Regions from separate parts of the Kaistella flava (ex Peng et al. 2021) genome, predicted to be linked through region 1. Evidence: riboswitches for the same ligand, from Rfam matches in the RefSeq annotation. Region 1 holds a riboswitch; each other region holds the start of a gene.
What was found. Region 1 has a riboswitch for S-adenosylmethionine ahead of Q73A0000_RS10455 (alpha/beta fold hydrolase). Riboswitches for the same ligand answer to the same signal wherever they lie in the genome.

Region 1 (10,641 bases):
AAACTACACTCACAATATTTTTACCAATATCGTGAACATCACCTTTTACAGTTGCCATTAATATTTTTCCGTTCGGTTTTTGTTTTTCATCCTTTTCTGCTTCAATGTAAGGTTGTAAATAAGCCACAGCCTTTTTCATTACGCGCGCAGATTTTACAACTTGCGGCAAAAACATTTTTCCACTTCCGAATAAATCGCCGACAACGCCCATTCCGGTCATTAAATTAATTTCAATAACATTCAACGGTCTTTTAGAACCTGTTCTTGCTTCTTCTACATCTTCTATGATGAAACGGTCGATACCTTTGACTAAAGCATGGGTAATTCTATCTTGTAAAGGCTCTTTCCGCCATTCTAGTTCTTCTACAAATTCTTTCTTGGTTGATTTTACTCTTTCAGAATAATCCAATAATCTTTCGGTCGCATCATCTCTTCGGTCGAGCATCACGTCTTCAACCAATTCCAATAATTCTTTCGGGATTTCATCATAGACTTCCAACATGGTCGGATTCACGATTCCCATATTCATTCCCGCTTTAATCGCATGATATAGAAAAACAGAATGCATCGCTTCCCGAACATTATCATTTCCTCTAAACGAAAACGAAACGTTCGAAACTCCGCCACTCACTGAAACATTCGGTAGATTTTCACGAACCCATTTTGTAGCGTCGATAAAATCCAAAGCATTTCTTCGGTGTTCGTCCATTCCGGTTGCAACGGGGAATATATTCAAATCGAAAATAATATCTTCGGAAGGAAAACCAACTTTGTTGACCAAAATATCATATGATTTTTTGCAGATTTCTATTCTTCGGTAGTAATTGTCGGCTTGTCCATTTTCATCAAAAGCCATTACAATTACTGCTGCGCCGTATCTTTTAATGGTTTTCGCATGATGAATAAATTCCGCTTCGCCTTCCTTTAAACTAATGGAATTTACCACACATTTTCCTTGAACGACTTGCAATCCGGCTTCAAGAATTTCCCATTTCGAAGAATCAATCATAATAGGAATTCGCGAAATATCGGGTTCTGAAGCGATTAAATTCAGGAATTTCACCATCGCGTATTTTCCGTCAAGTAATCCATCATCAAAATTGACATCTAAGATTTGTGCACCGCCGTCAACCTGATCACGGGCAACATCAATGGCTTCTGAATATTTTTCCTCTTTAATTAATCGAAGAAATTTTTTAGAACCAGCGACATTGGTTCGTTCTCCAACATTAATAAAATTGGATTCCGGCGTTGTAATTAAAGGTTCGAGACCTGAGAGTTTTAGATATTTCATTTTTTCTTATTCTTTTTAAAAGCCACGAAGTGGCGCAATCATCAGCATTATGTGAAGCGCAATGAATTGGCGTTATAATCAACATTGGAAAAACCCAATGAAACAGAGCATTTTCATATACAAGCCACGAAGTGGCGACATCAATAGCATTGGGTGCAGCCCAATGAAAATAAACGGTGTGAATCAAAGCCACGAAGTGGCGAAATCCTTGACCATATTTTAATCCCAAACATATCTTTCATCATATTCAACATCATATTTCTTTAAAAATCCTAAAAATTCTTCCTGAAATGATTTCTTTTGATGATGTTCTTCCTGATTAATAATATATTTTTTCACCACTTCAATTTCAGTCGGATTTACCGAAAATGCTCCATATCCATTTTGCCAATAGAAATTTTCGAATTCCTTACCTTTTGTTTTGATCCATTTTGAAGAATGTGACTTTACCTCTTCCAGCAGTTTCATTAAGGCAATCTTCTTTGATAATAAACATAAAATATGAACGTGATCTTTATGTCCACCAACTTGAACCGGATTACATTCCAAATTTTTACAAATACCTCCTAAATAATTAAACAATTCTTCTTGTATTGCTTCTGTTATTAAAGGACTTCTGTGTTTGGTACTAAAAACCAAATGCACATAGATTTTGTTTAAAGATTGTCCCATTTTTTTTGTATTTATTGTAATTACATATATAAAATTTCTGAATTCATACGGCTGCACTTTGCTTAGTTATGTTTTTGATTTCAGTCTTTCAGACCTTAATTTATTTCTTTCGTATTCTATATTCATTGGGCCGCGCTTCGCTTACCCAATGCTATTGATTGCGCCACTTCGTGGCTTTACGGTGATATTCAACAATTTATCAATGTAACATTTTACCACTGTCTTACGATGATTCATTCATGTTCAATTGCTATCGATTTTTACAGTTTTAGATTTTGACGCTAATTTTTCTAGGTTCATAATCCTTCACCAAATCTGCAATCGCTTTAATATGTGGTGGTGTCGTTCCACAACAACCTCCAATAATATTGATGAGACCTTTTTCGGCATATTCGCGAATTTGTTCTGCCATGAATTCTGGACTTTCATCGTATTGACCGAAAGCATTTGGTAATCCAGCATTTGGATAAGCCGAAATAAAGAAATCTGAATTTTTGGATAAGGTTTCTAAATAAGGCGTCAACTGTTTCGCTCCTAAAGCACAGTTTAATCCGACACTCAATAAATTTAAATGCGAGATTGAAATCAAAAATGCTTCTGCAGTTTGTCCGCTCAAAGTTCTTCCTGACGCATCGGTAATCGTTCCTGAAACCATGATTGGAATTTTAATATTTCTTTCCTCCTGAATTTCATCAATCGCAAAAAGTGCGGCTTTAGCATTTAAAGTATCGAAGATTGTTTCTACCAAAAGAATATCTGAACCGCCATCTAAAAGTGCTTCTGCCTGTAATTTATACGCCAAACGCAATTCATCAAAAGTGATGGCGCGAAAACCCGGATCATTAACATCCGGACTTAAACTTGCGGTTTTATTGGTTGGTCCCATCGAACCCGCAACAAATCTTGGTTTGTCAGGATTGAGATTGGTAAATTCATCACAAATCTTTCTCGCAATTTTCGCAGATTCATAATTGAGTTCGTAAACCAATTCTTCCATGTGATAATCTGCCATGGCGATGGTTGTTCCAGAAAAAGTATTCGTTTCTATAATATCAGCATCGGCTTCTAAATACTTTCTATGAACTTCTTCGATGGCTTGTGGTTGCGTCAGTGAAAGCAAATCGTTGTTTCCTTTTAAAAAATATTCCCAATCTTTGAATCGTTCGCCGGGGTAATCTTCTTCCGAAAATTTATAGCGTTGAAGCATCGTTCCCATCGCTCCATCGAGGACGAGGATTCTTTCGTTTAAGGCTTTATAAAGTGCTGCTGTATTTTTCATTTTTTTTAAATAAATTAAAATGACGGTTATTTATTTTCAGACAATCTTAGAATATCTCCGAATACACCACGGGCAGTTACTTTGGCTCCGGCTCCGGCACCCATAATTACGATCGGATTCTCGCCATAACTTTCCGTGTAAATTTCAAAAATAGAATCTGAACCTTTTAATTGTCCAAGTGCAGAATTGGCGGGAACAGAAATTAACTGAACATCAAGTTCTCCTTTTTCCTTCTGCAAATCGCCATGTAAGTCGCCTATCAAACGTAGAACATGATTTTCTTTTTGATTCTTTTTCACTTCATCGAAATGAGCATCTAACACATCCAAACTGTTTAGGAAATCATCTTTATCAAGATTCACTAAACTTTCCGGAATTAAACTTTGAACACTGATGTCGCTAAATTCATTACTTAAATCAAGTTCTCTTGCCAGGATTAAAAGTTTCCGCGCTACATCGTTTCCTGATAAATCTTCGCGCGGATCGGGTTCTGTAAATCCTTGATCCATGGCTTCTTTTAAAATGGTAGAAAATTTCTCGTCTCTCACTGAAAAATTATTAAAAATATAACTGAGCGAACCGGAGAAAACGCCTTTAATTCGAGTGATATTTTCGCCCGACAAATGCAGCAATTTAATGGTATCAATTAAAGGTAAACCAGCGCCAACATTTGTCTCATAGAGATATTTTTTATTTTTCTTATTTAAAATATGTCTGAAATTGCGGTATTCAGAAATTGGTAAAGTGTTGAAAATCTTATTTGAAGAAACCAGATCAAAACCATTTTCTGCCAAACGCGTATAATTTTTCACAAAATCTACACTCGCCGTATTATCGACTACGATTAAGTTTTCTAATTGATTAACCTGTGAGAATTTAATTAAAGAATCCATATTCGATTCATGTTCTGCCACTAAAACATCCTGCTCCCAATTTTCATTAAAGCCATTTTTATTAAAGGCAATCTTTCTGGAATTTGCCACCGCAACGATTTTTAAATCAAGTTTTTTACGATTGCGGATTACTTCTGAATTTTCTAATACCTGGTTAATCAAAGTCGATCCAACTTTACCGTGACCAATCATCGCTAAATGAACGGTTTTAGGTTTTGAAAAAATCTCTGCTTCGATGATATTTTTCGCTTTCTCATCTTGACTAGAAGTAACCACCAAATTAATTCGATTCTCTGTAGAGACTTGATTTAGAATCAATGGAAAAATATTATTTCTTCCTAATTCAGAAGTGATTTTATTAAAATCTTTAGCCACAAAACCTAACACGGAAACGTTATTAACACTGAAAATTTGATTTACTTTCCCCGATTTTCTCTCGCTTTCGAACTCGTCGATCAAACAGTTTACGGCTTTTTCAGAGTCGCTTTCGTTGACTAAAACTGAAATCCCGTTTTCTACGGCTTGTTGAGAAATTACACCAACGCTAATTCTTGCGTAAGTCAATGCCTTAAAGATTCTGCCATCAATACCGATTTCACCTAAGAAATCTTTTCCTTCGAATTTGATGATTGATTTATTTTTTAAAATCTTTATTTCGTTATTATTTTTCATGAATGATATTATTTAAAATTTGATTGAGTTGTTCGTATTCCATTAAAAAAGCATCGTGCCCGTGAATGGATTTTATTTCGTGATAAAAAGTGTTTGATTTTATAGGCATTAAAGAATCTCGACATCGATGCATTTCAAAAGCTGGAAAAAACAAATCAGAATCAACACCGATGAGATGAATATTTGCTTCGATTTTATTTAATTGTTTTTCATCTGTATTAATGGTCATTAACAAATGATTCATCAATCGATAAGCCTCCAGACTAAATCGCCCGTTTAATTTTTCACCGTGGAAATTGAGCCAGTCATGGGAATTTAAAATTTGCTTTTCAGGATGAATTTCGTTTTTAAATCTTTCGTTTAGAGATGCAGGAGTTCGATAACACAACATGGCGTGTACTCTGGCTTTTTGCAAAGGTTGATGTGGTTGATCCAACAAATATTGCTGAACCAAACATTGTGCATTCAACCAATCAGATGTTTTATAATCACACGCAATCGGAACAAAATTTTCTGCCAGATCAGGACTAATCGCTAACATTTCCCAACCAATCGCGCCTCCCAACGAACCGCCAATTAAAGTATGAAGTTTAGAAACTTTTAAAAATGATAAACCTTGAAGGAAAATATTTGCAATATCTTTCGGTTTAAAATCCTGGTAATTTTCAATTAAATTTCCATCGAAACCGTTTCCTGGAATATTAAAACAAATGACAGAGAAAGTATTGGTGTCAATGATTTTGTCTTCACCGATTAAAGAATTCCACCAACCGTTTTCTCCAGCAACATTTGAATTTCCGGTGAAAGCATGATTGACCAAAACAATTGGCGCAGAATGTAATTCCTGACCAAATATTTGATACGACAAATCGATATCAAGGATTTTTCCTGATACTAACTGATGATTTTTGATTTTGATATGTTGTAGCGAAGTTTTCAATTTTTCTTAAAATTAAAATTGAAAATGCTACCTGAGAAAGGTAAAAATAGTTTCTGTTATCTCTTCCCAAATAGGGATAGAATGTAGCACCTTCTCCGTTTCCGAAGGGTTGCCAAGGTTTCATTGAGTCTAATCTCTCCACCTTTCTTAATAACATTTTCAAATATGTAAATGAACTTATTTCGGTGCAAAGGAAAGCATTAAAATATAACCTCACAAATTTTAGGAAAATTTTTTATTCCTTAATTTCGCAGCAGAAATTATTTTAGAATGACGACGGAGAAAGAAAGAATGCTCGATGAAAACTGGAAAACCTGGGGACCTTACGTTAGTAACAGACAGTGGGGAACGGTTCGTGAGGATTACAGCAATAATGGAAATGCCTGGGGATATACCACTTACAATGACGCAATCAGCAGAGCATATCGCTGGAGTGAAGACGGAATCGCAGGAATCTGTGATGCAAAACAACGGTTATGTTTTGCCTTTTCTTTTTGGAATCGAAAAGACAAAATGATCAAAGAACGTTTCTTCGGCTTGAGTAATCACGAAGGAAATCATGGCGAGGATGTAAAAGAAATCTACTATTATCTCGACAATACACCGACGCATTCCTACATGAAAATGGTGTATAAATATCCGATTAACGAATTTCCTTATGATCATTTAATTGCAGAAAACAGAAGAAGATCAAAACAAGATCCCGAGTTTGAATTAATCGATACGGGAATATTTAATGATAATAATTACTTCGATATATTCATTGAATATGCTAAAATCAATCATGATGATTATTTGATTCGCGTCACTGCAAAAAATAGAAGTGGACATAAAGCACCGCTGGTTATTATTCCAACACTTTGGTTTAGAAATAATTGGAGATGGGGCTACGGCGAATACGAACCTCACCTAAAATCTTCGGCGAGTGGTGATATTGAAATTCATCATGAGTCTTTATCGGTCATAAAATTATATTCCAGAGATCAAAATACGGAAGCGCTTTTTTGCAATAACGAAAGTAATCCAGCAAAAATACATGGCGCAAGCAGCGAACCAAAATATTATAAAGACGGTATCAATAATTTTCTAGTTCATGACGACAAAAACGCGGTGAATCCTGATAAATCCGGAACAAAAGCGTGCTTCATCATCAACACAGAAATCGACGCGGGAGGAAGTCAATCTTTCGATTTCCGATTGAGTCCGCATGAAATGGAAAATGCCTTCTTTGACTTCGACGATGTTTTTAGTTTAAGACAAAAAGAAGCAGATGAATTTTACGGTGGAATACAGAAAGAGATTACGGATGAAGAAGAGAAAATGATTCAAAGGCAAGCTTTTGCCGGTTTATTATGGAACAAACAATTCTATCATTACAATGTTTCTAAATGGTTGAAAGGTGATCCTAATCTCGAAGCCCCAAGAAATTTCGACCATCATGTTCGAAATAAAGAATGGGAACACATGCAGAACAAAGACATAATTTCGATGCCTGACAAATGGGAATATCCATGGTTTGCGACTTGGGATTTGGCTTTTCACTGTGTTCCTTTTGCGATTTTAGATTCTGGTTTTGCCAAACATCAATTAAAATTATTAACAAAGGAATGGTACATCCATCCAAACGGACAATTGCCAGCGTACGAATGGGATTTCAGTGATGTAAATCCGCCAGTTCACGCTTGGTCAACATTCAGAGTTTTTAAAATTGATCAAATGATTAATGGAAAACCCGACGTTCCTTTCTTGGAAAGTGTTTTTCAAAAATTGTTATTGAATTTTACCTGGTGGGTGAACCGCAAGGATAAAAATGGAAATAATGTATTCGGCGGTGGATTCTTAGGTTTGGATAATATAGGTGCGTTTGACCGAAATATGGAATTCAAAAACGGAGACCATTTAGAGCAAGCCGACGGCACAAGTTGGATGGCAATGTTTGCTTTAAATATGATGCGGATCTCTATGGAATTGGCACAATACAATCCCATTTACGAAGATATGGCGATTAAATTTTTCGAGCATTATTTATATATCGCTGAAGCCATGGAAAATATTGGCGAAACGAAAAATGGTTTATGGAATGACGAAGACGGATTTTTCTACGATCTTTTACAATTAAATAATGGTGATTCTATTTCATTAAAACTGAGAAGTATTGTTGGTTTAATTCCTTTGTTTGCCGTAGAGATTGTGGAACACAGTATGCTGGAAAAACTACCAAATTTTCTGGATAGAATGCTATGGATTCTTAAAAACAAACCTCATCTCGCAGATTTGGTTTCGCATTGGGAAGTAGAAGGAAAAGGCGGAAAACATATGATGAGTATTCTGCGGAAAACCAGACTGAAAAGAGTTCTAAGTAGAATGGTCGATGAAAATGAATTCCTGTCTGATTATGGAATTCGCTCGATGTCGAAAGTGTATGAAAAAACTCCGTACGAGTTTAATATTAACGGTAAACATTTTAAAGTAAAATATACAGCAGCCGAAAGTGACAGTAGCATGTTCGGCGGAAACAGCAACTGGCGCGGTCCAATTTGGTTTCCTATTAACTTCCTGATTGTAGAAAGTTTACAGCGTTTCCATTATTATTATGGCGATAGTTTGCAAATCGAATATCCAACCAACAGCGGTGAAAGTCGCAATCTTGATTTTGTTGCGAATGATTTAAGTAAACGACTCTACTCTATTTTCAGTAAAGACGAACGCGGAAACCGACCTTTCAATGGTGGAAATGAATTATTGAATCACAATGAATTCTTTAAAAATTACATTATGTTTCATGAGTATTTCAATGGCGATACCGGCGAAGGAATTGGTGCTTCTCACCAAACTGGCTGGACGGCGACGATTGCAAAATTAATCCAACCGAGAATGGGCTCGAGACCGAAATAGACTATAATTAAAAAGCAGCATTTTGAAATGCTGCTTTTATTCTTTTTAAGAGGAAATTTATTTATTCTCCAACTTTCTCTCCATTCACAAAAACCTCATAATTCACCGTTACATTTGGTTCCATGGTTTTTGAAACAGAACAGTATTTTTCGAAAGATAATGCTGCGGCACGTTCTGCTTTTTTGGGGTCGATATTTCCTTCTAGCATAAAAGAAACGGTAATTGTTTTAAACGGTTTTGCTTCATCAACCTGAATTCTCTCACCTGTAACTTCAGCAGAAAACTTGGTGATTTCCTGTCTTTGCTTTTTTAGGATTGAAACCATATCGATTCCACTGCAACCTGCGACGGCCATAAGAATAGTTTCCATCGGCGAAACTCCTTCTTTACTCTCCGATTGCGAAGTATTGTTTAAAAGTATTTTGTTGCCCAATGAATTGGTGCATTCAAATAAATAATCGTCGTTGATTCTATTAAGTGTAATTTTCATAAAATTGGAGTTTTAAATTATTAATGAAAATATTTAATCTAAAAACATCTCATTAATAATAGGTAAAAGTAGGAATTTTAATTACAAAATCCCTCTCGCTTTTATTTCTAAATATTTATTAATGACTTCGATATTCAAATTTTCAGGTAAAGTATAAACCGTATAAATTCCATATTTTCGAAGTTCCTGAATAATTAATTTCTTTTCGTACTCGAATTTCTCCGCGATAATTTCGTCATAAACTTCCTGAATATTTTCGGGATTGGTGTTGATTAAACTTTGAAGTTCAGAGTTTTTAAAGAAAATGATTACTAACAAATGGTTTTTAGCAATTCCACGCAGGTATTTCATTTGACGGTTTACGGCATCCAAAATTTCAAAATTGGTGAAAAGCAAAATCAAACTTCTTTGTCCAATCGTGTATTTTACATCCTGATACAATCTGCTGAAATCACTTTCGTATGAATTGGTTTGAATATTATAAAGTGCTTCCGAAATCTTTCGCAACTGTCCCGATTTATTATCAGCAGCGACTTTATATTCCGTTTTCTTCGAGAACGTCATCATTCCGGCGCGGTCATTTTTTTTGAGAATAATATGACTCAAAGCCATCGTTGCATTAATCGAATAATCGAGCAAACTCAACCCATTGAAAGGCATTTGCATCGTTCTGCCATTATCAATCAGCATGAAAATCCGTTGTGATTTCTCATCCTGAAACTGATTCACCATCAACTGATTTCGTTTCGAAGTCGCTTTCCAGTTAATCGTTCGCACATCATCGCCGGGAACATATTCTTTGATCTGTTCGAATTCCATCGTGTGCCCAAGTTTACGGATCTTTTTAATTCCACCTAAAAGAAACTCATTTTGAAGCGCCATCAATTCATATTTTCTTAAATGAATAAATGACGGATAACTCGGCAACATTGCTTCTTTCTGAAAAGTAAATCTCTTAGAAACCAATCCTAAAGGTGATCGCGCAAAAACATTAAGATTACCAAAACTGTATTCACCGCGTTCTTTCGGTTCGAGGATGTATTCAAAAAGGATATTTTTATTTTTATCAATGGTTCTTTCAATATTAAAATCACGCTTCTGAAATTGAAACGGAATCTCATCAATCACCTTTGTTTTAATCGTAAAAGGATAATTGTTTTTTAAATCAACTTTAATCGAATTCTGATCGCCATTTGATAATTTCTCCGGTAAAATTCTTTGGGCCTGAATTGCATTTTTTTGATTAAAAAGAAGCATATAATCCACAATAAAAGCGATCACGACCAAAGTCAATAATCCATGCGCAACCCACATCAAAACCGGAAAGAAAAAAGCCAAAATATAGGTAAATCCCACGCCGAAAAGCGTGAAGAAAAAACGGTTATTGATGTATAGGTTTTTCATTGTTGTTTTAACATATAAAATTTTTTACCGCAAAAGAGACAAAAGTTTTGTGCTTCAAAAAGTTAATCAAAAGATTGCAAATTTTCTGTTACTTAAATCTTA
Region 2 (10,641 bases), 1.2 Mb from region 1:
ATCTCTTTGTCATTATATTTATTTCTCGTACTATAAATCGCTTCATTTTTAACGATTTCCATAATGTTGTCATCAATATTTTTTTCGATTTTACCGATTAGAAATATTTTGGATGACGATGAACTGTCAGTACTGTTTCTGATGAGATCGATCACCAGTTGAGAATATTCAACAGCATTAGAAATAATCACATCCGTTTGAATTTCCTCATTAGGTTCGAGCAGTTTAGATATTTTACCGTTTTGATTTAAGTTAATTCCGGTTCGCACCGTTTTAGTGTTTAAGAGTCTCGCCTGCGGAACGGGAGAGAATATATCTTTGATAATGTCTTCATAAACCTTTCTAATTTCACTAGAAGTTGGCAGGATCTTATTCTTTTCGATCTCAATGTTAATAATAGCATCGGTCATGAATCTTAATTCACCATCGATTTCATTTAGAGTACAACCCGGTGTATTTTTTAATTCATCAACAATCGCTGTAACTTTTTCAATCACAGAATCACTTGTTGCGTTTGGATGCATCAATACTGCTACATTTTTTGTTGACAAATAGAAATCATCTAATAACTGGAGAACTGCTATGGATTTTGCAACTTGCGCATGCTCAGAAGATTCACCATAAAGCGCCGCGATTTTATCGACTGCTCCTACAATATGGCTGTACGATTTTCTAATATCTGCTTTTAAGACATCATAGATATGGTAAGCAGTTGCAAGTTTTCCTAAGTCAAACTCTGCTAATGCTTTATCTTCAGAAGACAGTTTAGCGGTAAGAACATCTTGGATTACTTTAATTGCCGAACGCAAACCTACTCCACCGGTAATCTTAGCTAACCTTCCCAATAATGAAATGATAATTTCAAAATGCTGTGGTAAAAATGGATATAGATTGGTAAATAATTGTTCGTCCAAATCATCTTTACTGTACATGGTTCGCTCGCATTTCTCAAGCTTGGTATAATGACGAAGTTTTTCTCCGTGCGCTTTGTACAACTGCTTAAGTTGATCAGAAGATGTGGGGGATTTTCCTAAAATTCTTTGCGTACAAATTTCTTTAATATCAGAAGCTTCAATTTCAGCTTTAATGGGAAATCGGTCTTTTAACTTATAAAGTTTATCTGAATTTAAACGGGAATTAGGATTATCTTCAGTTAATGTTTGTTGTGCGGTCGCAAGTAACCAGGCCTTTCCACCTCCAATATCTTTCAAATTTTCGAGTGTTCCCTGGAGAGAAAGAATCAAACTTTCTTTAGCAGAAATGTATTGTCCCACTTCATCGACAACAAAAATAATATTTTCTTTACCTGTGATTTTCCGAATTGTTGAAAGCAGCTCTTCTATTTTCTGCTTATCGGTTCGCATGTCATCAACCTTTGTGGTTTTGAATGATTTGTCATCTCTCCAAATTTTCGGATAGAAATTAGCGGCCAATGTCGAAGCAATTCCTTTTGCTTTTAACTGGTCATGCATTTTTATCTCGTGCCAGTCTTCATTATGTTCTGTTTGAATTTCATTAATAAACGTGTCCAATTTACCATCTTTTTGTAGCATTTGCTCCAAATTAGCTAATTGCCCATCTGTAGAATAACCCGCCAATTGATTTACTTTCGCAATTAGCAGTTCCAATATTGGAGGAAGTGTTCCGCCTTTAATTTGTTCTGTAGCACAATCTAACAGAACAACTGCTGGATCATAATTTTCAACAATTCTCTTAAAAAGTTGAGAGGTAGGTATTGAATTAATCCTGTTTGATAAGCGGTCTAAAAATAATTGACCATCAACTGTATAATCTTTCTGAAGCCCATATCCTAAGTATTTAGCAAAAGAACTTTTACCTGAGCCATAAAAACCAGAAACCCAAATTCCTACTTCAGTAGATTTTTCTCCCATTCCATGATGTAAGGCATCCAGAATTTTATCGAAATTGTCTTTAAGTCTGTCCGTAACTACATATTCGGAAATCTCATTTTTAAGATTAAGTTCTGTAGCGTTGCCAAAAGTTACTACCTTTTCTATGGAGCGGTAGATATTTTTATCTGCGCCAAATATTTCTCTAATTTTTGTCATCTTTCTGTCTATTTAAAAATGCTTTGATCTGTAATTTCCATCTTCTGGATAAAATCCTAAGTACTTAAGGGCTGAGCCTGATATTTCCCCCGGATACATTACGATAATGGGAACTTCTACTTTAGTATATATTTCTTGTTCTATTGGTCCAAAACGGCTGTAAGGATGAATTGCTTCAAGATCTGTGATGATCAAGACGCCATCCTTTAAACTCTTTACATTTTCTTGTTTGTCTAAAATTGCATTCTCTAACACTTGCCGCTGTTTCATATTTTCCCCTAAGCTGTTATAGGTTTCTTTCATTTCTTCTTCATCTTCCACCGCATCTTCTCCCGCTGTAATTCTATAATCATCTTCGATAAAAAAATCTTTTAAAACTTCATGTAGAGAAAGTACTATGGGATTAATTCCTTTGTGCTTGGCAATGTCTAACCAGCCTTCATTAAGTTTTCGTTTAACGTGCTGTATTTTTTCCGTTGGAAAAGTGAGGTAGCAGATAGTTTTATCTCCACTGTGATCATGCGCTTTTGGCTGCACCAAATAGTCTAGCAAATCTGTAAATCTTTTATCTATATTCATTTTCTATAAATTCATCCATATTATGGTACTTCCATCCAATTCTTAATATCTCGCCTGAGTGTTGAAAAATGAAAGTTCCTTTAAAAGAAATCTTCTCAATTTCGGTTATAATATCATTTTCTGATAACCCAAATAATTTCCATACTTTATTTTGTACAATTGCACCGTCACTTAGGCCCATAAAGTGAAGTTCGTGGAGCAAATAATTAACAACCATTTGGTTGGGATGATTCATTTTCAAAGTCCCTTCCCTATCAATTAAATCGAAATCCTTTAAACATGAAATGAGATAGGAAGAAACACGCTTGATAATTGAATCACTCCACGCTGGAGCTTTTAAACTTGATATCGCTCTTAAAAGAAAACTCTTTGATGTTTCATTATTAATCTTTTGATTCTGGTTCGACTCACCCAACTCCAAAACAAAATCAAATAATACTTGATTTGCTCTCGCGGTGTACACATAAAAAAGTGATTTTAAACCTTCTAAACTTAATCCGTATTCTCTTAAGTCTTTTAGGTTCTTTACTACTTGATAATCTACATTCCAGTACCGCTGATAAAAGACCAAATTAATAATATCTTTGGTCCTATGCTCTGTTGATTTGTTTAAAATATTGTGGGAAATGCACCTATTTAAGAATGATTCTTTTGAATCGCCCTCTTTATAAAATTCGGTAAGAGTCAAGGTTTCATTTATTAAACCTGTACCCTTAGCCAAATTAGCATTGTATACGTATTTAATCGCAGTCATTAATTTAAATAGGGATGTACTTTATGATGATTTAAAAATGCAGAATAATATTGTGATGCGAATGCCTGAACAATGTCGGAATTTAGCTGATCCGAATTTCCAATATTAATTGGTCCATTGTTAACTTCGACTGTTAAGCCGTCAGATAACTGCTCTAAAATATGTAAAGCTTTTTCATCGCTATTTATCGATTCTTTAATATCGAAAGTGATTTTGTGCAATTGCTCTTCAAGTTCCACGGGGAGTCGAAACAAATGATAATAATTCGCACCTACTTCAGCATCTACAGAAAATTTTATTGAATCTAAAAAAAAGCCAGCATTTTCCTTAGTTGATTTGGGAAATATGTAACCCAAATAATCATTTGCGTGGGGGGCGAAAAATGTACTGTTCCACCATTCCTGTTTTTCAATCATATACCCAACGGCTAAGCGCAGTTCTGTAATTTTATGAAGTAATTCTTCTTTCATTTTTATCGTTTGTTATATCACTTATTACTATGTTAGATTACTGAGATTTTTAATCATTTAAAAATAGCAATATTTAAGTTTTATTCAATATTAAGATGCAATTCTCAAATATAGCGACTATTCCTTTTGATAGCAATTTTTTTATGATATTAAATTTAGGCTACAATCGGCAATAATTTTTTATTTCAACTATATTTTTAGTTTATAAATTTCTATAGTAACACTATAAAATTTCAAGATGAATTCTATATTAAACAACGTTTACTTTAGGTTTGATAAATATCGATATCAAAAGTCCTATCCCCACAATGACATCCACGGTATTCCAAATTTCTCTGCCCAATGCGATTTTGAAAAACGGCTGAAAAAGCAAAGCTAGTCCTATGTAAATAATCATTATTGTTGACTTCCCCTGCTGATTCGCATGAAAAGACAACAAGGCAAAACCGACTAAAGCTAGCATTCTTACCAATTGATAGAATCCGTAAGGCATTGGTAGCAAACATAGAAAAAAGAGAATGGCTAAGAGGATTTTAATAGCGGTAGGTAAATTTAATTTCATTTAAAAAGTAGTTTAAGTTATTTATTTAAAAGAAGTAGTAGAAAGTAAAAATAAGAAAATAGACAATAATAAAAAAGTTCAAATTTGTACAAAATTACCTGTTAAAAATATCTTCATTTAACCTATACTACCATTCTATATTTTTCATGGTCTTAACAAACTCTCCTACCACTTTTTTAATCTCTAAATAACTTTCAGATTTTTCATTTGAATCTTCTTTTAAATAAAGTTTCCTGTTGACTTCGAGCATAATGGATTGTACATTTGGATTTTTTCTATAATATTCAAGTGGAACTATAGAACCTGTGTAAGGCCAGTCGATTCCTAAAGAAAATCCTCTGTCATTAAAAAAAGTTTCTGAAGCCTCCACTAACTTGGGACTGGTGTGAAATAAATCGGTACCAATATTAAAATCAGGCCGGTTCAGATTCTTATCTAAACTTCTTTTAAGTGGAATATGCGGGAATGAATGCCCATCGATAATGAGCGACTGACCGTATTCATCCAATTGATTTTTTACGGCGTTGGTCAATGCATTATGATGAACCCAGTAATAGCCGTTTAGAATTTTCGTTCTTAATTCGGGCGTAATATCACGAATCAGTTTGCCTTCATCGCTTTTTGTGTAAAGCACTCCCATTCCAAACCTGGCCATGACTTCTTGCTCGTCATCTGCAAATCTTTCAGGATCACAAAAAATTCTTGAAAAATTAGCTTTAATGATGATATCATTTTCAGAGTAAAATAAATCATCGGTATACCAGTCAGTAAGTTTTAAAATTTCCTTCTCTAAAAAATCACCGTTAACGGTATAACCTTCGAGAATGGGAATGCGCGTTGAGGAATGCGGAATATGAATAACTGCCTGTTTCATTTTTTGTAGATTATAATATTGATGGATTAGATCTACAAAGCAAACGGCAAGTTGTGCATTTGACCTGCACTTACATGAATTTTACACTGCAGTTTTTTCAGGTGCCTTTAACTGGTTCAGCAGCTCTTCATAAGAAATGAAAAAAAAATTAATGTTCTCAATAAACTTTAAAAGGTGCGAAAAATCGTAAATAAGTTGCCCCTCATCTGATTCACTAATGGAGGTGAAATGACGGTTGTGAGCGATATAATTCCTTAGTTTTGTTAAGGATTTTGGTGAGAATATATTTTCATCCAGAATATTTTGATCTATTGCAAATGACAAAATATCGGAGAAGTAAAAAGTTTGAAATGGGAAAACACTTTTTCTTTCCCGCTCTTTCAATGATTTGTGTTTTTCATCCAGAGGAAAATAAGACTTAAACTTGTTTGTCCAGTAATCTGAATCGATGTCATTATCATTGACTTCAATATCTCTTTGATGACCTAACCACGAAAGGAAATCCTCATTGGTCAACTTTTCGCGTATAAGTAGGGTTCTCAAGTTATTTTCAAACTTAAAAAAAGCACGGTACAACTCTACTGCTACAAATTCGTTATTATAATCAACAATATGAACCACACCAACAATTTTTTCATTTTCAGTAACAAACTTAATTTCATGTTCATTCACCTTTCTGAATTTTTCCAAAGTAGTCTCTTCAAAAAGCAAATCTTCCGGTGAAAGGCACATATGATGATGCAGCTCTATTTCTGCAAATACATTCTTAATGAGTCTGTACACTTTTTTCCGGTCTTTCGATGGTAAATAAGAAATAGAATTCCTGTGGCAAAACTGGACAAGTCCTTCAACATCGCTGTCATCATAGAAAATTAATTCTTTTACAGCAATATCATTAATGGTGGCATTTTTCAGAGAAGTAATCATCGGTCTATTTTATAAAATCAAATTTAAAAACTTTTAATTGAATTTCACTGTGCAGATAAAATGCATATATCGTGTTTTACTTTGCAATAGAAATCAACGAAACAAATCATCAGGAGAGTCCCGAACAAAGTCACGGGAACACCAACCGAGAGTTAAGCCTCCACGGTGGTATAGAATGAGGGCGACCTGCCAAATATAAAAGGTTACTACAATCATTTTCCTTACTGATGATTTGATGTTTGTTTAAAAATTACAATCATATGGAAACTACTTTTGTACAATGGGCGATGGGTCAATTTTTGATCGTCAATGTAAAAATTCCAGAAAAATATTATGTGGAAATCGAGGTCATTTATCCCTATCCAGGAATAAAAGGAGAATACTTTACAGATGCCGATGACTTGCACGATGAAAATAATTTCTGGATTATAAGGAACCTTATCTTTAGAGTATCACAAGGTTACTTCTACTTTTCACGTTTTGCCAGCGATAGTCTTCATGATAAAGCCAAATTTCTGAACCATGAGTCAACCGAAAGATGTTATCATAGATTCGTTTGGAAAAGTATTGATGAGGAAGTCAGATTTGAATGGTGGGCTGATGATGATATGAAATTCTTCAGTAAACGAACCATCGAAAATATCACTCTTTCCTTAAAGCATTTCATTTTAACGAAACAATCATCTATTGCTGACATTTATGAATATGAAGACCGTGATATCACGCTCCGAAAGATGAGAAATCTAATAACTGAACAAAATTGTGATCATGTTTATATATATATCTATGTGATGGCAGAAATGACACCGAAATAAAAAATTATCATAAAAAAATACAGCGCGAGAAAAATGTGGATTTCGCACAGCAGCTTGAGATTGCCATTACGGAATCTTCATATTCTTATCCCTGCCTATCCCTTACCACTGAATCAAAGTTATTACGCCAAGAATTTGAAAAGTTTACTGATGTAGAAAAGGAATTTTATCTTTCCAGGCATCATGTAAAAGGGAAATGGTTGCCTTATAATGACCTTGCAAAGGAGTGGTTTGACTCCAAAAATGGAATAAATACTAAGACTGCCCGCCAAGAATAATTTTCTTCATCCAAATAAGATTATTTACTATTTAATTCTATAAAAAATAAACTGTGCAGATAGAATGCATATATCATGTTTTACTTTGCAATAGAAATCAACGAAACAAATCATCAGGAGATTCTGCAAATGCGGGACACCAACCGAGAGTTAACCCTCCGCGGTGGTATAGAATGAGGGCGACCTGCCAAAATAAAAGGTTATATCCCAACAATTTCAGCCAAAACCTCCTGTTCATTATTTCGATTTTAAAATTAAAATCCTATGAGAAACAGTATTATCTATTTTGAAAACAACGACAGAATCGTCGTAGGTAATATTTCCATCAGCATGCCGACTTTGGTGGAATTACAAATACTCTCACCTTTTAATGGTTTAGTGCTACAACGAATACCGGAAGATTCAAAAGAATTTAATGACGAAGAACAGAATTCTGCAGGTCAGGATTTGATTCAGAAATGTTTTGAAATTTCAGCGATTATTCAAGAGCATAATAAAATCATCAGAAAAGATTTTCTGCAACTGCTGACCAATCTGGAAAACTTTAATAATGGCAAAAGCGAAATCTACATTCGTAATAGAGATGAACTTTTAGGCGTTTTTATGCGGGCTCATTTTCCTGATTTTAATGACGGAGAAAATTCTAATATCAACTTTAGCGAAGGCATCTTTACTTTTCTTTCCCAATATTTCATCAGCAATGGTAAATGTGCAGATCTGGAAATCACTACAACTTTTACGACTAATCCCAAACCACCTTGTTTTAGTGATCTTGAACAGCAACTGAAAGAATATCTGGCGAAACCTTTTGAAGAGAAACTCTTTCTTCTTGCACAACAAAGTATGAATAAAAGAAAAGGCCATTACGACTGGTTTCTGATGCAGGAATTTATCGAAAATAATGAAAACCATATTCAAGATTAAAATACAATAACTAAAAAAACCCAACTGATATGTGTGTTATTTACCAATTTTCGCGTGAAGAAAATAATATTATTTTTAATATTGAAAATTACATTGAACATCACTTTTATGGTGAAATTATCTTTCCATTTCCCAACATCAAGTTCTATTATTTTACTGAAGAGCATTATTTCCTTCCATACAATATTGAAGAACATGTAAAGGAATATGTAGGAAATCTGATCTCTATTTTAGAAGATATTGCAATAAATATCGAATATATAAAAGAAATTTCTGCAAAATTTTGCCAGTATAACAAGCATTCTGAAGATGGAAAAAATAATATTCGAAGAATTGTAATAGATCCATTTATTGAAAACACGATCAATAAATTTCCTTTCCAAAATGTAGGACTTACATTCAAGCAAAGTCTCGCGGAAGCAATATTTAAAGTTCTTATAAAAAATCCTTACTACAGCATAAGAAATAAAGAAATTCAACACGAAGATATATTTGAAGATATTTTGAGTGAATATAAATACATCATTAATTTAGATGGAGAAGAGAATTGGAGCATTTATCCTAAACTGCACGAAAGGTTTTTTGAAGAAATGGGAGAAGATTGCAAATTGCTAAAAATGCTTCAAACGAATCACAAAAACACCAGAATTCCTGATGAATATTTGGAACAAAGTGGGATCGATGAGTATCTCAACAAGGAAGACGGTAAACTTCCATTATTTATAGGGACACAATTTGGTATTTCACCGAAAATCATACCCGAACTGATAAAAAGAATGGAGGGACAGAAAGTTGTTTTTCTAAATAAATCACAATTATCCGGATATGAACATTCTATGGATTTAAAACTGATTAAGAATGGCGAATTTAAAACACTTAAGAAAATTACAAGAGAACAAATTGAAAATATAAACTATGAGTTGTAATGCGGTAAAGAATAGTGAATATCACTCAAATAAGGAAGGTGAAGACAACAGTCACTTATACGAAATGATATCCGAGGGACAAACAATACTATTTAGAATTGATGAGTACTCACCCCATTTTTTTCAGGGTAAAATCCTCTATCCTTTCACTTTTAAGTTCGATAGTTATTCAGAACAAACATACCATTTTTTGAATTTTAAAGACAGATTAATAGTCTTTGTCAACAAAATGATTTCTTCGCTCAACGAAATATATAACTCCTTAGAAGTATTAAAGAAAGATTACGGGATTTTTTGTTTTTACAATAATGATTTGGAAAAAAGCAAAGAAGTTATTAAGCAGTATTTAATCGAAAGATTCAAATGGGTTAACACTTGTTCTTTTACGCACAAAAATCTAGGAGACACCTTTCTTCACAGCGTTTTGGATTCATTATATGAATATCTCATTGACGAACAACAATTTAAATTTAAGAGGGACCATTCGGAATTTGAAGTGACCGTAAGCAATTTTGTTACGCAACACAGCAATATTTCATTTATAAATCCGGACTTCAGTACAATCTTCGGTCACACTTTGGTTCATGAATTTTACAAAGAGTCAGGTTGTAAAAACATAATATTTAAAACAATTGAATCTACCTGGAATCTGGTAGCAGAAGAATACACTGAAAAATGCACAATCGATGAATATATGCTTGAAGAAGAAAATAAACTGCCCCTAATTATAAGCAGTATGAATTATCCATCGCCGAAATTAACTGATGATTTTGTGGAATTAATGGAAGGACGTGAAGTTGCACTTTACATCATTTCTGGTGTTGATCGTATTGCGGATACGCTGCAGTTGTGTAGAATAATAGATGGTGAATTTATGTTGATTAAAAGAAAATAATTAATCATCAATTTTAAAATTAAGACAACGGTTTAATCTAATCTAAAAACATTGAAAAAGATATGGCAACTAAAACAATAGGTCAGGTTTATAAGCAAAATGTAGAAATTTCTCCAAAAGAATATCTTGAAGTTTATGCAGTTGATGAATCTTCACATGAAGATTTCATTGATCTTAAACTTTTATTTCCGTACCAGGATTACGGTTCAGAATTCTTTGTTGAGGGAGGTTTCGATGCAGAAGAAAGAGTGAAAGTCATCCGAGACATGATGGAAGGATTGGTTCTGGGTTTAGATGTTTTAGACAGAGGTCGGGAAAGTTTTAATTTTAAATTCCACTATGAATCAGATCTTAATAAAACCACCAATGAGACCGGTCGAATTCTGCTTCACGAACAATATCTTACCCGAATTAACAAAGCAATGTGTTTAAATATTTTACCTGAATATATTAGTAAAAGTTTATTACAGAAAAACAGAGAAATTGCAGTTGAATTATTGCATAAAAATCAAATTCCTAATAAAAGTAAATTTGGTAAAGATGCTTTCAGATTTATTATTTCAAAGAT
Region 3 (10,641 bases), 1.1 Mb from region 1:
TTTGCTCCGTCTTGAAAGAATTGTGAACCCAACTGATCTGGATCCGGCTCACAATTCACTAAAATTAAACTCCCAATTACTAATGTTGCAGTAATTTTGAATAATTCTTGAATAGTTCTTATCATTAAATATAAATTGATTAGTATAACGTGTTGATTAATTCAGCGTCTATATATTCGGATTTCGTAGTTTTAGTTTCAGCAAAAGCACTGTTAAGATCCTCTTCCAGGAACTCGTCGCCTTTGATTACTAAATCAACCAAATCAATACTTTCGATTACGAAACTCTGAAAACTTGGTTTCTTAAACGCTTTTAGCCCGGTAATATTGTCGAACTTCATTTTTTCTTCTACAGACTCAGACAATGCCATATTCTCCTCATTATAAAGAGAAAGGACTATTTTGGAATCATTAAAATAAGAATCGTTTTTATAGAAGGTCTTTAAATAAACAGGGATAAATGAGGCCATCCAACCGTTAAGGTGAATTACATCTGGAACCCAGTTCAGTTTTTTGATGGTTTCAATTACTCCTCTAGCGAAGAAAATTGCGCGCTCATCATTATCTGCATATGGTTTCCCTTCTTCATCGATATAGAATTGTTTTCTTTTGAAATACTCCTCATTGTCGATGAAATAAACTTGTAATCTTTCTCCAGGCAATGATGCTACTTTAATAATCAGGGGTTGATCCAAATCATTAATAATAATATTCATTCCGGATAGACGAATTACCTCATGCAATTGAAATTTTCTTTCGCTGATTTGGCCAAATTTTGGCATAAACACTCTCACATCATTCCCGTCTTGGTGCATTTTGAGAGCCATCTTACTCACCATTGTCGCCATATTGTTATCTTCCTGATAAGGAGACATCTCCGTGGTAACATACAAAATCTTTTGGTTCGGCATAAATTCTAACTTTCTTCTAAATTTTTGGGCAGAATATTCTACAAGGCAAATTTACGAAATTTTAATGTAATAATTTTTAATTAACATTATTTAAGATTAATCCTTTAGAAATCTGATATTATTCTAAAAAAATATTTAAAATATTTATCCTCATTTACAAGAATTTCCTACTTTTACAAGGATAATCAAATTAGATATGGAAATTTTCAGAGACAAAAAAACGCTTACGGATTATGTCGAAAGACAAAAAGAAATGGGTAAAAGAATTGGGTTTGCTCCCACCATGGGCGCACTACACCAAGGTCATCTCTCTTTGTACGAGATCGCCAATATAGAAAACGATTTGGTTATTTCCTCAATTTTTGTGAATCCAACCCAATTTAATAATCCTGATGATTTAACAAAATATCCGCGCAATACAGAGCGTGATATTAAATTGCTTGAAAACACCGGAATTGTAGATGCCGTCTATCTTCCTGAAGTCAAGGATTTATATCCCGAGGGATTAAAAAGTAAATCCTTCAATTTTGATGGTTTAGAAAATGAGATGGAAGGAAAATCCCGCCCCGGACATTTTGATGGCGTAGGAACTGTAGTTGAAGAATTGTTGCGACAAGTAAAGCCTGACAACGCCTACTTCGGTGAAAAGGATTACCAGCAATTAGCAATCATTGAAAAATTAGTAGAGCAATTAAAACTTCCCGTAAAAATTCATGGTGTTGCAATTTACCGTGAAGAGAACGGACTTGCTATGAGTTCACGAAATGAACGATTGAGCCATTTTCAAAGAGATGCTGCCAAAGTAATTCATGAAACATTGGTTAAAGTAAATGATTGGTTTCGGATCATGACCATTCCAGAAATTAATAAACGTGTAAAAGATATTTTCGATGACGAACGCGGAATGACTTTGGAATATTTTGAAATCGCAGATGAAACTACGTTAAAGAAAACCGATTTCTTTTATAAAGATAAAAAACACCGCGCCTTCATTGTCGTCAATGTTGGTACAGTTCGATTAATTGATAATTTACATTTAGATTAATACCTTTTAAAAAAACAGAATATTGCTCGACTGTAATATTCTATTTTTATTTCTATTCTAAAATTTATTTGTTGGAAATATCCCTTCTGAATTAGTCCTCAAGGGATATTTGTTGTATGTTTATCTTTTACTAAAATCAATTATTATTTAAAAGAAAACATGAAAGCACTACTCTATTTTTCACTCTTAATTCCAATCAATTTCTTAGCTCAAGAACAAACAACATCCGAAAAATTCTGGACACAATTAGAAGCACATTGTGGAAAATCATACCAAGGCGAAATAATTTCTGGAGGAGCTGAAGGTGACGGATTTACCGGAAAGAAATTAGTAATGCACGTTCGGTCTTGTAAAAAAAATGATATTAGAATTCCATTTTTCGTAGGGGACGATAAATCCAGAACTTGGGTTTTACATAAAAATACCAACAAAATTCTAAGCTTAAAGCACGATCATCGAAATCCAGATGGCACAGAAGAGAAAGTAACTCAATATGGCGGTACAAACTCAAATGTAGGTTTGAAGAATCTTCAGATGTTTCCGGCTGACGAACACAGTACGAAGATGTTGCCAAAAGCTGCTACTAATCTTTGGTGGTTTACCATTGATGCAGAAAGTTTCACTTATAACCTTCGCCGAATCGGGAACGAGCGTTTATTTACTGTTCGTTTTGATTTAACTAAAAAGATTGAAACTCCAGGCGCACCTTGGGGAACAAAAGAATAATAATAATCGAAAATATTGCAGATTACAACCATAAAAAAATCCATTTTGAAACAAACAAAATGGATTTCTTCATGAGCAGAATATTCAATTATTCAACTCTGAAAGAAACTTTACAGACACATCCGTAAGTTGAAATCTCACCATCTTTCACGTGGCATTTCATGTCTTTTACGTAAACGCTATCAATGTTTTTAACCGTTTTCGAAACTTCCTTCACGGCATTTTTTATAGCGTCATCAAAACTAATTTCTGAAGTAGCAATTACTTCAAGCACTTTTACTATCATAATATTTGTTTTTAATTTACTTTAAAATTAATATAAAAATTAGGAGCCTACTAGATGTTTAACAAACTTTAAGATAATGAGTTAAGAAATATAATTTCATTTTTTATTTCAAATAAGAGAAAAACGCTCTTACTCTAAAGGTACAAAAAGACACATTTCTTACTCATAACTCACCAACCAATTATGGGTTTTTCAACCCTAAATTCATATTTATTACCACACTACCTTTGAGTGAATAACCACAAAACTTAATACCATGAAAAATCTAATCGCACCATTAATTTTTTATTTTCTTCTGCCGACAATTAGTTGTAAAAACTCACCAGAAGTGGCAGAAAACAAAAACGACTTGGAAAATACAGCGTGGTACGGAGTTGCAAATATTCCAACTGCAGAAAATGTTACTTTTAAATTTACTGACAATGAGTTTAAAGTATATGTGAAGGATAAAGTTGTAGAGGAAATGAAATATAAAGTAAATAATGATTCTCTAATTATCACCAAAATCATCGGTGGTTCACCATGTCCCGTAAACAGTAAAGGAATTTACCAATATTCGATTGAAAACCAAAAATTAAGTTTAAAATTCATTTCAGAAGAATGTGATTCCAGACAATACAATCTTAATATTTCTAATTTTGTTGAAGTGAAATAATGTCCGAATTTAATTGACCAAAAGATTGATTTAATTAAACAGTATTTTCATTCAAATCGACCTAAAAAATATTAACATTAAAAATTTTATGACATTTTGTTGGAGATTAAAAAAAATTATATAGATTTGCACCTCTAAAGACGTTCTTTAAAAAATCGCAACTTATTCAGAAAAGTGGAGGGAATTGACCCTTTGAAACTTTGGCAACCTGTTTAGAAATAAATAAGGTGCAAAATTCAACTCGTTAGCGCGGGAAAGATAAGTCAGATATTAAAATTTAGAAAAAAGAAATTCTATATATTAAGCTCTTTTGATTTGTCGAAAGAGCTTTTTTTATGCTCTTTCGACAAGTATTTCAAAGGATAAGTTGCCCAAAATTTAAAACAAATAAATTAAAATATGAGCAATTTAAAATTTGAAACTTTGCAAGTTCACGCCGGTCAAACCGTAGATTCAACCACCAATTCTAGAGCAGTTCCGCTCTATCAAACCGCCTGTTATACCTTTAATGATGCAGAACATGCTGCTAATCTTTTTGGTTTAAAAGAATTCGGAAATATCTACACGCGCTTGATGAATCCAACAACAGATGTTTTCGAAAAAAGACTGGCAGCTTTGCATGGCGGCGTTGCAGCCTTAGCAACAAGTTCTGGTCATGCTGCACAATTTTTAGCCTTGACTAATATCCTTCAAAACGGCGATAATTTCGTGAGTTCACCTTATTTGTACGGCGGAAGTTATAACCAGTTCAAAGTATCTTTTAAAAAATTAGGAATACAAACTCGCTTTGCAGAAGATAACGAACCTGAAAGTTTTGAAACACTTATTGATGAAAATACAAAAGCCATTTATCTTGAAACGATTGGAAATCCCAGTTTAAATATTCCCGATTTTGAAGCGGTTGCAGAAGTTGCCAAAAAACATGGTATTCCCTTAATTGTTGACAACACTTTCGGAGCTGGCGGATATCTTTTTCAACCATTAAAACATGGTGCTAATATTGTCGTAGAATCAGCTACCAAATGGATTGGTGGACACGGAACTTCAATTGGTGGAATCATTATCGATGGTGGAAATTTTGATTGGAGCAACGGAAAATTCCCACAATTATCAGAACCTTGTGAGAGTTATCACGGTCTGGTTTTCACTGATGTTTTCGGCGTGAATTCTCAATTTGGAAATATCGCTTTTATCATCAAAGCCAGAGTGGAAGGTATGCGAGATTTTGGTCCCACAATTTCTCCTTTCAACTCTTTTCTACTATTACAAGGTCTGGAAACATTGTCACTTCGTTTAGAAAGAACGGTAAGTAATGCACAAACAATTGCTGATTTTTTGGAAAATCATCCGAAAGTTGAAAAAGTTTTATATCCAGGTTTATCCAATTTCCCAGATCATGAAAATGCAAAGAAATATTTAAAAAGAGGATTCGGTGGCGTGTTAAGTTTTGATATTAAAGGAGGAAAAGAATCCGCCGTAAAATTCATTAATCATTTATCATTAATTAGCCACGTTGCGAATGTTGGAGATTCGAAAACTTTAATTATCAATCCGTCTTCAACAACGCATGAGCAATTATCTGATGCCGAAAGAGAAAAAGCCGGAATTCGTCCGGGACAAATAAGACTGAGCGTTGGAATCGAACACATCGATGATATTATCGCTGATTTAGAATCAGGTTTTTCGATTATTTAGACCGCAAAAGAGCTAAAAGAAATAATAAAGTTTCGTGGAAAAAGAATGCAAAAGTTCAAAGCATTATCCACCACATGAGTCTTTCTTGCCACGAATACACGAATTTCATTCGTGTATTCGTGGCATTTTTTATAAAATATAATTTTCACCTTATTATCTTATAATTTTTTGAAAACCGCTGTTGTTTAATCAATCTTCGGTTCATAATCGAGCGGAAGAAAATTTCCCATTTTATTATTACTCAAACTTCCCTGTAAAATCATTTGTTCAGGATCCGAAGAATTTCCATCTGGGTAAATATCAAATGAATTCCCATCCACATAAATATAAGAAGTCTGCTGGACCATCGAAGTTTCTTTAACAATTTTAGACTTAACAATTGCAAAATAATGCTTCGGATAATTCACCTGAAGAATATCTTTAAATGCTAATGTTTTTTTATCACCAACCTTTTCAATAAAAGAAGAAGTGGGAATTTTCGTCTCAATAACAGCCAAAGCTTTTTCTTTAGCCACTATTTTATCTTTATCAAGTTTAACAATATGATTTACCCAAAATCCCTGCTCTGCAATTTGATCTTGATAAGCACTTCTCAGAAAATGCATGATACTTCCGTGGTAAGCATTCAGGCGATTAACTTCATTTATTTTCTTCGGATTAACATCTTTAAAAAAAGAAGTTCCGGAATAAGCGACCGTATTATTTCTAAAATCCGCTTCAAAATTCAAAAGATTAAATTGAATCTGATACGCCAATCGTTTATTCTCAATAATTAAAGTCTGCGGGGCTTTCACTTTCAAAATTTGATTCTTTTTGTCGAAAGCAAACTTCAGCGTTTTCTGATTTTTTATTTTCACATTTTCCTGATCAATCCCTACAAATTGTCCCAGAAAATAACTGATAAATTTATTGTAAGCTTCGTCGGTATATGGAATCAGCACAACTTCTTCAATATCCTGAACTTTAAGTAACACGATTTTTACCTTCTTTCCAACAGCCTCAGAAATCTGCACCGAAAAAGTTTCATACCCATTTTTCTGAAAAACAAGCGCAGCATTTTTTTGATTTTGCACATCGAGCGAAAAATTCCCATTGCCGTCAGAAACCGTATAGATTTTGGAACCGTCAACATAAATATTAACCTCCGAAAGTGGTCTGTCATTTTCTGTAAAAGTAATCCCGGAAATAACCTGTGCCTGAAAACCTGCAGTCAGAAAAAGAACGATAAAAACTAAAAATTTATTCATCTCGCAATATTACTAAAAAGTAAACAATAGTTTCAAAATTTTAAATAAAAGGAGCATAAAGATTTTCTCTGTTCTCGAAGAGCAGTCCCGCTGTCCGCTATATCTTTATTGTCTCGTTTCTAAAAACGAGACAATAAAGGATGCCGCTTCCATCGTGGCTATAACTTTAGTCAGTGCTTCTTTTAAAAAAATAAAAATATTTATAACAGAAACGTAGAATCATACAAAAGAAAATCCTTAAAAAATTGTAATATAAAAGAGAGCAATATTATTTACTTATCATTCCCTGAAGTTTCAGATCATGTAAATTCTTTTAGAAAATAACCAGATAATATATTGTTAACTTCTGAGTGTAGCAGAAATTCGTTTAGGATTATCGATTAAATCAAGCGCATCAAGAATATTAGTACAAGCAATATTCGAAACCATAAGTGCCTCAACTGACGCACCTTCTTTTTGAATAAGTATAATACCAATTACTGAGCGCTGTACCATCTCTCTATCCTTACTACCATTACCAATACTGATCACGGACTCTTTCCCCAACATCTCAACATACTTTCCTTTTTCAATATTTTGATTATGCGCGGAAAGCAATTTTAATGTACAGGAGATTCCTTCAAGTTCTTTTTCTGCAGTTCCGAAACTATTACCTGTAACAATATGAACTTGTAATTTTTCAGAAATCAGATTAAGTTTCTCTTTCACTCCAGCAATTAATTTTCCATCAATTGCAAGCGTACCATTGAAATCAACCATCAAATGTTGCAAGTGCAACTCGTCCTCTCTAAAACCGGGAATAAGAATACTAAGCATAATATTATGTTATATTTTAATAAAATAAAAGATCCTGACAAAAACACAAGATAAGTTAGTCTATAAAAAATAAATTTTAGATAATAAATATTTTCAGCAATAGATCTGGATTAAGGAGTTAAGAATATTAAGATTTTCGATAAAAATGGTAATGCCAAATCCGTCTATTATCTTTTGGTCTTCTCTTTGTCCTTGTCTTTTCTTTGGTTTTTGGGCACAAAAAAAACCTCAATCATTTCTGATTGAGGTTTAAAAAAACTGGCGGCGACCTACTCTCCCGCGTTAGCAGTACCATCGGCGCTAGAGGGCTTAACTTCTGTGTTCGGAATGGGAACAGGTGAGCCCCTCTGCTAAAACCACCCTAAAGGTTGTTTTGTACAAAAGGATGTACAGTATATTGTAATTAGGCTGTAGATTTTAGGTGGTAGGTAGTAGACCATGGGTCTATTATCTATCAGTCTATTATCTTTTAGTCTAATAGTTATCGATAAAAATTATCACAAAGAGCAAACCTTGTTGCACTGTCGAGTACCTTAATTAGGCAATAAATCTACGGGTAATTAGTACTACTCGGCTATGACATTACTGCCTTTACACCTATAGCCTATCAACGTTGTCATCTCCAACGACCCTTAAAAGATGTCTCATCTTGAGGCAGGTTTCGCACTTATATGCTTTCAGTGCTTATCCTTTCCAAACGTAGCTACTCAGCGGTGCTCCTGGCGGAACAACTGATACACCAGAGGTTTGTTCAAATCGGTCCTCTCGTACTAGATTCAAGCCCTCTCAAACATCTAACGCCCGCAATAGATAGAGACCGAACTGTCTCACGACGTTCTGAACCCAGCTCGCGTGCCACTTTAATGGGCGAACAGCCCAACCCTTGGGACCTTCTCCAGCCCCAGGATGTGACGAGCCGACATCGAGGTGCCGAACCTCCCCGTCGATATGAGCTCTTGGGGGAGACTAGCCTGTTATCCCCGGAGTACCTTTTATCCTATGAGCGATGGCCCTTCCATACGGAACCACCGGATCACTATGTCCTGCTTTCGCACCTGATCGACTTGTAGGTCTCACAGTCAAGCACCCTTATGCCATTACACTCTACGCACGGTTACCAAGCGTGCTGAGGGTACCTTTGAAAGCCTCCGTTACTCTTTTGGAGGCGACCACCCCAGTCAAACTACCCACCACGCACTGTCCTTCCGTTAGGAAGTTAGGCTCCAAATAAACAAAGGGTGGTATTTCAACGTTGACTCCACTGACACTAGCGTGCCCGCTTCAAAGTCTCCCACCTATCCTACACATTGTTTATTCAAAGTCAATACGAAGTTATAGTAAAGGTTCACAGGGTCTTTTCGTCCCATTGCGGGTACTCGGCATCTTCACCGAGACTACAATTTCACAGAGCTCATGGTTGAGACAGTGCCCAGATCGTTACACCATTCGTGCAGGTCGGAACTTACCCGACAAGGAATTTCGCTACCTTAGGACCGTTATAGTTACGGCCGCCGTTTACTGGGGCTTCAGTTAATTGCTTCGGTTACCCTAACAACCTTCCTTAACCTTCCAGCACCGGGCAGGTGTCAGACCCTATACAGCATCTTTCGATTTAGCAGAGTCCTGTGTTTTTGATAAACAGTCGCCTGGGCCTCTTTACTGAGGCCAGCATTGCTGCTGGCGTCCCTTCTTCCGAAGTTACGAGACTATTTTGCCTAGTTCCTTAACCATGATTCACTCTAGCACCTTAGGATTCTCTCCTCGACTACCTGTGTCGGTTTTGGTACGAGTTGCTTCACTTCGGCTTTTCTTGGAAGCACTTTCCCCTACAACAACTTCGCCCGAAGGCTAGGTCTTGACTATTCCGTCAGTCTCCAGTAAGTACGGCACTCCGTCCCCTTTTTAGTGTGAGCAAGTATGGGAATATTAACCCATTATCCATCCACTTCCCCTTTCGGGTTCGCGTTAGGTCCCGACTAACCCTCAGCTGATTAGCATGGCTGAGGAAACCTTAGTCTTTCGGTGAGGGGGTTTCTCGCCCCCCTTTATCGTTACTTATGCCTACATTTTCTTTTCTGTACGCTCCACAAGGCCTCACGACCCTGCTTCTGTGCAAACAGAATGCTCCCCTACCAGATATAATTCAAAAATTATAAATCCATAGCTTCGGTACTATACTTATGCCCGATTATTATCCATGCCGAACCGCTCGACTAGTGAGCTGTTACGCACTCTTTAAATGAATGGCTGCTTCCAAGCCAACATCCTAGCTGTCAATGCAGTTCAACCGCGTTATTTCAACTTAGTATAGATTTGGGGACCTTAGCTGTTGGTCCGGGTTCTTTCCCTCTCGGACATGGACCTTAGCACCCATGCCCTCACTGCTGCGAAACATTTATTAGCATTCGAGTTTGTCAGGAATTGGTAGGATTTGACTCCCCCGCATCCAATCAGTAGCTCTACCTCTAATAAACTTGTCGCAACGCTGCACCTAAATGCATTTCGGGGAGTACGAGCTATCTCCCAGTTTGATTGGCCTTTCACCCCTACCCACAAGTCATCCGAAGACTTTTCAACGTCAACCGGTTCGGTCCTCCACTTTGTGTTACCAAAGCTTCAACCTGCCCATGGGTAGATCACAAGGTTTCGCGTCTAATACTACTAACTAAGCGCCCTATTCAGACTCGCTTTCGCTCCGCCTCCGTACCTGAAGTACTTAAGCTCGCTAGTAAAATTAACTCGTAGGCTCATTATGCAAAAGGCACGCCGTCACCCAACTTGTGGGCTCCGACCGCTTGTAGGCGTACGGTTTCAGGTTCTCTTTCACCCTTCTATTCGAAGTGCTTTTCACCTTTCCTTCACAGTACTTGTTCACTATCGGTCTTTCAGGAGTATTTAGCCTTGGAGGATGGTCCCCCCATATTCAGACAGGATTTCACGTGTCCCGCCCTACTCATTTATCATCTATGTATGCTTTTCAAATACCGGGCTATCACCGTCTGCGGCTGTTCTTTCCAGAACATTCTTCTAAACATATAAAGACTTTTGGGCTAATCCGCGTTCGCTCGCCACTACTTACGGAATCTCTTCGATTTCTTTTCCTCCGGGTACTTAGATGTTTCAGTTCTCCGGGTTTGCTCTCCATATAAATACAGAGTGACTGGTCTTCAACCAGCCGGGTTGCCCCATTCGGACATCTGCGGATCAATTCGTGTGTGCCGATCCCCGCAGCTTTTCGCAGCTTACCACGTCCTTCTTCGC

Region 2: linked by a shared signal. The riboswitch ahead of Q73A0000_RS05150 (hypothetical protein) and the one ahead of Q73A0000_RS10455 (alpha/beta fold hydrolase) in region 1 are both predicted to bind S-adenosylmethionine.
Region 3: linked by a shared signal. The riboswitch ahead of Q73A0000_RS15795 (O-acetylhomoserine aminocarboxypropyltransferase/cysteine synthase family protein) and the one ahead of Q73A0000_RS10455 (alpha/beta fold hydrolase) in region 1 are both predicted to bind S-adenosylmethionine.

Annotation. Positions count from the first base shown of each region.
Region 1 is NZ_CP040442.1:2,352,242-2,362,882, forward strand. Features, by position in the region: gene metH (methionine synthase) at 1-1,294, opposite strand, end outside; gene tnpA (IS200/IS605 family transposase) at 1,514-1,966, opposite strand; gene Q73A0000_RS10445 (homocysteine S-methyltransferase family protein) at 2,235-3,245, opposite strand; gene Q73A0000_RS10450 (ACT domain-containing protein) at 3,272-4,810, opposite strand; gene Q73A0000_RS10455 (alpha/beta fold hydrolase) at 4,800-5,750, opposite strand; SAM riboswitch class I at 5,804-5,907, opposite strand; gene Q73A0000_RS10460 (MGH1-like glycoside hydrolase domain-containing protein) at 6,021-8,645, shown strand; gene Q73A0000_RS10465 (OsmC family protein) at 8,707-9,135, opposite strand; gene Q73A0000_RS10470 (DUF58 domain-containing protein) at 9,217-10,539, opposite strand.
Region 2 is NZ_CP040442.1:1,137,001-1,147,641, forward strand. Features, by position in the region: gene brxC (BREX system P-loop protein BrxC) at 1-2,069, opposite strand, end outside; gene Q73A0000_RS05110 (BREX protein BrxB domain-containing protein) at 2,082-2,648, opposite strand; gene Q73A0000_RS05115 (BrxA family protein) at 2,635-3,402, opposite strand; gene Q73A0000_RS05120 (BrxE family protein) at 3,402-3,872, opposite strand; gene Q73A0000_RS05125 (DUF6804 family protein) at 4,123-4,434, opposite strand; gene Q73A0000_RS05130 (N-formylglutamate amidohydrolase) at 4,562-5,308, opposite strand; gene Q73A0000_RS05135 (hypothetical protein) at 5,390-6,235, opposite strand; SAM-I-IV-variant riboswitch at 6,337-6,442, shown strand; gene Q73A0000_RS05140 (hypothetical protein) at 6,496-7,050, shown strand; gene Q73A0000_RS05145 (hypothetical protein) at 7,086-7,328, shown strand; SAM-I-IV-variant riboswitch at 7,434-7,533, shown strand; gene Q73A0000_RS05150 (hypothetical protein) at 7,593-8,252, shown strand; gene Q73A0000_RS05155 (hypothetical protein) at 8,282-9,178, shown strand; gene Q73A0000_RS05160 (hypothetical protein) at 9,168-10,073, shown strand; gene Q73A0000_RS05165 (hypothetical protein) at 10,136-10,641, shown strand, end outside.
Region 3 is NZ_CP040442.1:3,494,447-3,505,087, reverse strand. Features, by position in the region: gene Q73A0000_RS15825 (DUF4270 family protein) at 1-125, opposite strand, end outside; gene Q73A0000_RS15820 (glycogen/starch synthase) at 140-910, opposite strand; gene panC (pantoate--beta-alanine ligase) at 1,107-1,955, shown strand; gene Q73A0000_RS15810 (hypothetical protein) at 2,115-2,681, shown strand; gene Q73A0000_RS15805 (dodecin family protein) at 2,770-2,967, opposite strand; gene Q73A0000_RS15800 (hypothetical protein) at 3,224-3,622, shown strand; SAM riboswitch class I at 3,782-3,887, shown strand; gene Q73A0000_RS15795 (O-acetylhomoserine aminocarboxypropyltransferase/cysteine synthase family protein) at 4,022-5,317, shown strand; gene Q73A0000_RS15790 (carboxypeptidase-like regulatory domain-containing protein) at 5,503-6,564, opposite strand; gene Q73A0000_RS15785 (HAD family hydrolase) at 6,904-7,380, opposite strand; rRNA gene rrf (5S ribosomal RNA) at 7,637-7,744, opposite strand; rRNA gene Q73A0000_RS15775 (23S ribosomal RNA) at 7,921-10,641, opposite strand, start outside.